DNA from 3 places in the Yersinia aldovae 670-83 genome. Region 3 is predicted to be linked to each of the others. Evidence: predicted binding sites of a transcription regulator. Region 3 holds the regulator's gene; each other region holds the start of a gene.

Region 1 (2,275 bases), 1.4 Mb from region 3:
TTTATAACGGTATTTCCCATGTGGTGATGATGGCGACTCCTAAGGGTTTAGAGGCTTTCGCGCTGGGGTTTTCGCTATCAGAAGGCATTATCAGCGCACCACAAGATATTTATGCCATTGATGTCACGCCTGGTTGTAATGGCATAGAAGTTAACATTGAGCTATCCAGCCGGCAGTTTGCCGGTTTGAAAGAGCGGCGTCGGGCGATGGCTGGACGTACCGGATGTGGTGTCTGCGGCATCGAACAACTGGCCGATATCTTCCGCCCAATCGCCCCCCTGCCGTTCACCCAAACCTATAGCCTGAATCAATTGGATAGTGCGCTGGCACAGCTCAAACAGGTACAAACAGTGGGTCAACTGACCGGTTGTACCCATGCTGCCGCCTGGATTACCCCTCAAGGTGAGTTATTAGGTGGCTGTGAAGATGTGGGCCGCCATGTGGCACTGGATAAACTGCTGGGGATTCGGGCCAAACAGCCGTGGCAGCAAGGCGCGGTGCTGGTTTCCAGCCGTGCCAGCTATGAGATGGTACAGAAAACCGCAATGTGCGGTGCAGAGATTTTATTTGCTGTTTCTGCTGCAACAACCTTAGCGGTTGAAGTTGCCGAGCGTTGTAATCTCACCCTGGTTGGCTTCAGCAAACCCGGTAGAGCAACGGTGTATACCCATCCCCAACGGGTCAGTGAATAAAAAGACCACACAATAAGTACGGCATTGATAATCATTTTCAATATCATTTAATTAACTATAATGATCCGAATGCTTACGCGGTGCTTACTTTTTTGCGCCGCCCTACACCTACGGAGACGATGATTATGAGTTACTCACTGCCATCCCTGCCTTACGCTTATGACGCCCTGGAACCCCACTTCGATAAGCAGACGATGGAAATCCATCACACCAAACACCACCAAACTTATGTTAATAATGCAAACACGGTGTTGGAGAGCTTCCCTGAGCTGGCTAAATTCAGCGTTGAAGATCTGATTAAAGATCTGGACAAAGTCCCTGCTGAAAAACGCACCTTTATGCGTAACAATGCTGGCGGCCACGCTAACCACAGCCTGTTCTGGAAAGGCCTGAAACTGGACACCACGTTGACCGGCGACCTGAAAGCGGCTATCGAGCGCGATTTTGGCAGCGTTGACAGCTTCAAAGAAAAATTTGAACAAGCTGCGGCAACGCGTTTCGGTTCAGGCTGGGCCTGGCTGGTACTGAAAGACGACGGCAAACTGGCGGTTGTTTCGACTGCTAACCAAGACAGCCCACTGATGGGTGAAGCGGTTTCTGGCGCATCAGGCTTCCCGATTGTGGGCCTGGATGTGTGGGAACACGCTTACTATCTGAAATTCCAAAACCGCCGCCCAGACTACATCAAAGCATTCTGGAATGTAGTTAACTGGGACGAAGCAGCCGCGCGTTTCGCTCAGGCTAAGTAACGAAAGCCGCTATACCCCCATAGCTCCAAGTACAAAAGATACATGCCAGCAAGGCTACTTGCTGGCATTTTTATTGCTAAAGTTTAACCATTTTCTGCCGATAGATTATACAGAAGGCGGTTGGCATTCATGAGGTAAGCCCATGAATGTAGATTTGAAACAGCGCTCTTGCCAGGGCTGCCCCACATACCACCAATCTCGTGAAATCCTCTAATAACTAGACCTCCCCCAATTTACCTAAGCTGATTGATTTGCAGCAAAACACCACATAACGGAGAAGAACATGGCAGCATTTAGCAAAGTTTTTAGTCACTTTGAAAACGTAAAAGTCGGCAAAAAGCTAGGATTAAGCTTTTTCCTGATGTTGTTGTTAGTGGGGATCATTGCTGGCACCACCGCATATCATTTCTCCGTCATTGAAGAACATGCTTATAAAGTCAACTTGAGTTACAACATTAATGATGAAGCCAACCAAGCCAAATATAACCGTGCGCTATATGAACGCACCTATGACTTGAAATACATCAAGGAAAACTCAGGATATATCAATAAGATAAAAACCTTACTGATTCAAAGTGAAGAGCTTGACTGGTCGGAAAATAATCGTAAAACAATCAATAGCATTGCTGATGTGGTAGAAGAATATCTGCAACAACAAAGCAATTTTGTGAATGCTGTGGCCCATAAAGACGATGTACGTAAAAGTTGGAATATCTCTGAAACACAGAAGAACCTCAATGAATTACAGCAAAGTTTGCTCAATGAAGGCGCGGATACCCATACTCAAATTCTACTGGCAGAAATGAATCAAAAACTCATGACCGTGCGCTATAA
Region 2 (2,275 bases), 1.2 Mb from region 3:
GCATGATCGATTGGCAAAATCAATTGTGTATTGTTCGCTGGATCTAATTTTAGCTCACCGGTTTTTACCACATGGTTATCAGGGCCAATGACTTTAACACCGCTAAAATTCAGTTCTATACCTTCAGAGAAAGCCAGAGTCAGTGCCTCTGGAGCCGCATTTATAGTGGTATCGGCAGCGGGAGACTCGACTTTCAAGTGTGCATGAGCCAAAGCTTGCTGGCTGGAAAGACCAACGAATAATACAATTAATGCCGAAAGCATACGGCAGGAAGAACGTATTTTGCGAATAAACCGTACTTTAGAAACAGTCATGGTATCCCTTAATAGATGGGGAGAAGAATCAATCTACTACCAACCATATCTTATATTGGCAGCGTGAACCCCTATCACTTCCAGTCAATTGTACTACCTGTGAGATAGCACACAAAATAAAGCGCCAAATTCTGAACGACGATTGAAATATAAGCAATAAATCAAATTACTTACGCCGTTATTGCAAATGATAACGATTTAACCTTGGGAAGTCGAGAAACCCAAGCTAAACCACATGCTATTAGCACGAAAACAACAAGATAGGTAACCACACGAAATTAAATGCCGTCACTATACAACAAAAAAACCGCAGTTCCTGATCCCGTGATTTGGGGGCTGGACACTGCGGCGGGTAACTTTTTAAGGCGACGGCCAGGGGAGCGATTAAGCCTGACTGTGGCTCTGAGCCGCCATTGTTTTCAAGTCTTTATCGACAAAGAATAACGCATTACCGCTATTTCCTACCAACGCCAATTTATCCAGAATAGATTTGAACAGTTTTTCTTCTTCATGTTGTTCAGACACATACCATTGCAGGAAGTTGAATGTAGAGTAGTCGTGAGTGGTCATAGCCACATGCGCTAACTCATTAATTTTAGTCGTAATGCGTTGTTCATGCTCATACGTCAGTTCAAATACATCAGCCAGCGATGCGAAATCGATTGGCGGTGCGGTGATGGTACCCAGCACAGGCATGGAGCCAGTTCCACTAAGGTATTCAAACAAACGCTGCATATGCTGCATCTCTTCTTGAGAATGCTCTTTTAAAAATGCCGCAGCACCTTCAAAACCTTTGTCGCTGCACCAGGCGCTCATTTGTAGATAAAGATTTGCAGAGTAAAATTCCAGATTCAGCTGCTCATTGAGCTTTTTTGCCATTTCTGTTTTCAACATAATAATTCCCTTATTTTTATAATGCAGGTAAGCAACGATTAACTCGGTGTATTATGCCAAGCTAAAAACAAAATAAGAACACCCTATTCACATTAATATTTAATAAAAAAATAAATTATCTATAAGGTCATGTTTAATATGATTTTTTATGAAAATAAAAAACAGTTAATTATTATGTTAGTTATTTACATTAAGTTATGAACACTAAAAAGAACGATTCTTATTTGAATTAAAAATCACTCAATGATAATCAATACGATAAATATTAATATCATCTATTTATGGTAATTACTTTATTCTCGCAGGTAGCAACATAACCTACTTGCCAATATCTGCCGTCTGCATTACCTTTTGCGCCATAGCATATGATCCCGAAAGGAGAAAACCGTGGGATACAATTTGGCAGAACTTTCTGATGAAGAAACAGCAAAGATGAACGTTGATCTGGCCGCTTCGGGTGTAGCATTTAAAGAGCGCTACAATATGCCGGTGATTCCTGAAATGGTTGCACGCGAACAACCTGATGAGCTGCGTGAATATTTTCTGCTGCGGTTAGCTCATTACCGTAGTGAATCACACAAACTGTCGCGTCTGCCCTATGAGCCGAAAGTGAAGTGATAACCCCCTCCCGCAAGCGATTGGCTGGCGGGGGGAGTCTGTGGAGTAAGAACTTATATTCGCCTCAATGGGTAATGAGTTGTTAACCGGCGAATTTATCGGTGGCCAGAATCAACTGATGCAAAATTCCCGGTTCGTCAAAAGAGTGCCCCGCTCCCTCGACAATATGCAGTTCAGCCTCAGGCCATGCCTGCGCCAGATCCCAGGCATTCTGCGGCTGGCATGCCATATCATATCTACCATGAATAATGACCGCAGGAATATGGCGGATACGCGTCACGTTATCCAGCAACTGGTTGTCACTGTCTAAAAAACCAAGATGGGTAAAATAGTGGTTTTCGATGCGGGCAAAGGCCAGTGCAAACGCCTCTTCACCAAATGAAGAGGCGTTTTTAGTGGGTAGCAAGGTAACCGTTTCGCCTTCCCATAAGCTCCAAATCTTAGCCGCT
Region 3 (2,275 bases):
CGATATCATCGAACCGCGTGGTGCTGCTATCGTCGGTCACTGGCCAACCGCAGGCTACCATTTTGAAGCCTCTAAAGGCCTGGCTGATGACGACCACTTTATTGGTCTGGCAATCGATGAAGACCGTCAGCCAGAGTTGACCAATGAACGTGTTCACGCTTGGGTAAAACAGATCAGTGAAGAACTGAATTTGGCCGAGATCGTCGGTTAATTTGGTATATCGGAAACGCTGTGATGGTATCTTTTATATACAATCAGGCGTTTCCGCCCTCTTTTAAGCACGCTTGCTTCGCGTAAAATAATCTCTTTCGCCCTGAATAGCCCACCAAACATGTGTGGCTATGTCTGCCGGGTAAATTTGCTCTGTTAAGCGGCCCACAAATCCGCACCATCATCGGTGTAAAATGAAAATAAACGGCTACAAATTTGTAACTTTATTTGTAGCCACTGTACACTTGAATGATGTGTTATCCCCATTCCTCAACACACTGCATGATTAATCTTACAAAGTGTGCAATTATAACTTTGTTAACAACCACGGTTTTCATTTGGGGCTAGCAGTTCTATAATGAGACGCAATTGAGAATATTGCGCCACGGATGTCATAGGCTGAACAGCCTTAATTTGAATCGATAGTAATAGGACTGAATCCGCATGACTGACAACAACAAAGCCTTAAAAAACGCAGGCCTTAAAGTAACACTGCCCCGGCTCAAAATTCTGGAAGTGTTGCAAAACCCAGCGTGCCATCACGTCAGCGCGGAAGATCTTTATAAAAAGCTGATCGATATCGGAGAAGAGATTGGTTTGGCAACGGTTTACCGTGTGCTGAATCAGTTTGATGATGCCGGTATTGTTACCCGCCATAACTTCGAAGGCGGCAAATCAGTCTTTGAGCTGACGCAACAACATCACCATGATCACCTTATCTGTCTGGATTGCGGCAAAGTGATCGAATTTAGCAATGAATCGATTGAATCGCTGCAACGTGAAATTGCTAAACAACACGGTATCAAACTGACCAATCACAGTCTGTATCTGTACGGCCACTGTGAATCCGGTGATTGCCGTGAAAATGAGTCAGCTCACGACAAAAGATAATGCTGTTTTATCGCGTTAACTTATAAAGATTTTTAAGCACTGCTGAAATATATAACCCGCAATATGGCCGCCTTTCCCGCATGTAACCCGAGATTAGCTCGGTGGGGAGTCAGGTGGTCATTCTTATTTATACCCTTCTCCCTTAGTTACTCTCATTCATCCTATGAACCAGCGCAAGTGCTGTTCAAAATAGTTTATAACCAATTTGTTATTCGCTGGCGGCCTACCTGCAATGACTTTGGGTATAGACCTTGCGACCTGCATAAATTTAACGCAAAAAAAACCCCGGACTCGCCGGGGGAAAGCTATCAACTCAACTTCATTTAATCGACAATTCGTTGAGCTACAAATAAATCAAACAGGAGGTACATCAGACACAGCACTTATAAAGCATCAAACTTTAACCGGTTCAACGCGGCTACTGCGTTTGCCATCCGGGCTGGTCGAGCGGATCAACACCTCACCACTGACCTTAGGCTGCGCGTTGACATCATACTTCTGCCACTGCTTACCACCATCAGTTGAATACTCGATAATCAAGCCAGGCAGAGAGATATTGGCTTCCAACAGCCCGGTAACAATCCGCGCTCCCGGAACCGGCAAGCGATATGACACACCCGCTTTATCCAGTTTTGCCAGTTCGCGCTGGCCCATGATATTGGCAAAACGCTGCCAGTCACTGTCCAATGCTTTAGTATCCACCCAGTGCGTTTCGCCACCTTTATACTCGCGACCCGCTTGATAAGTCTGCTCCCATGATGCGCGATGCCAGGCACGCTCAGCCAATGGCAACACCCGTGGGAAGATCATGTATTCCATCTGCTCATCAGTACGGACGGTTTCATTCCATGACTGACCAGAGATACCCTGTACACCCGGCCACGCTTTATCGCTCTTCGCGCTAAAGTGATTGCCGTCGCGATCCACGGAGGTTTCAGCGTTTTGCGGCATGTTATTGGGAGCGAAACTAAAGACCTTAGCCTCATCAGTGAAGCGCGTTGCCCAGTAGTAGCCGCGTTCATTCGGATTAACTTCATATGGCATATCGAAATAGACATAATCCGGATTGGAAGCTACAACTTCATAGCCTTTATTGGCCCAATCATTGATAGAATCAGCCCCACCCCAGTAGAGGGTATCCCAGAAGTTGACGCCAACACGTTTGGTCGCAAAC

The links. The regulator Fur, encoded in region 3, represses iron uptake genes when iron is present. The targets are predictions, from matches to a motif close to ATAATAATGAGAACNACTATCAA.
Region 1: sodA (superoxide dismutase [Mn]) is a predicted target of Fur. The motif match lies at 717-739, and genes of this name have one in related genera.
Region 2: ftnA (non-heme ferritin) is a predicted target of Fur. The motif match lies at 1,410-1,432, and genes of this name have one in related genera.

What each region holds. Positions count from the first base shown of each region.
Region 1 is NZ_CP009781.1:2,762,108-2,764,382, reverse strand. Features, by position in the region: gene fdhD (formate dehydrogenase accessory sulfurtransferase FdhD) at 1-692, shown strand, start outside; gene sodA (superoxide dismutase [Mn]) at 818-1,441, shown strand; gene AT01_RS12575 (methyl-accepting chemotaxis protein) at 1,725-2,275, shown strand, end outside.
Region 2 is NZ_CP009781.1:826,873-829,147, forward strand. Features, by position in the region: gene yobA (CopC domain-containing protein YobA) at 1-314, opposite strand, end outside; gene ftnA (non-heme ferritin) at 699-1,208, opposite strand; gene AT01_RS03900 (DNA polymerase III subunit theta) at 1,596-1,826, shown strand; gene pip (prolyl aminopeptidase) at 1,909-2,275, opposite strand, start outside.
Region 3 is NZ_CP009781.1:4,133,605-4,135,879, reverse strand. Features, by position in the region: gene fldA (flavodoxin FldA) at 1-211, shown strand, start outside; gene fur (ferric iron uptake transcriptional regulator) at 655-1,101, shown strand; gene AT01_RS18585 (beta-N-acetylhexosaminidase) at 1,495-2,275, opposite strand, start outside.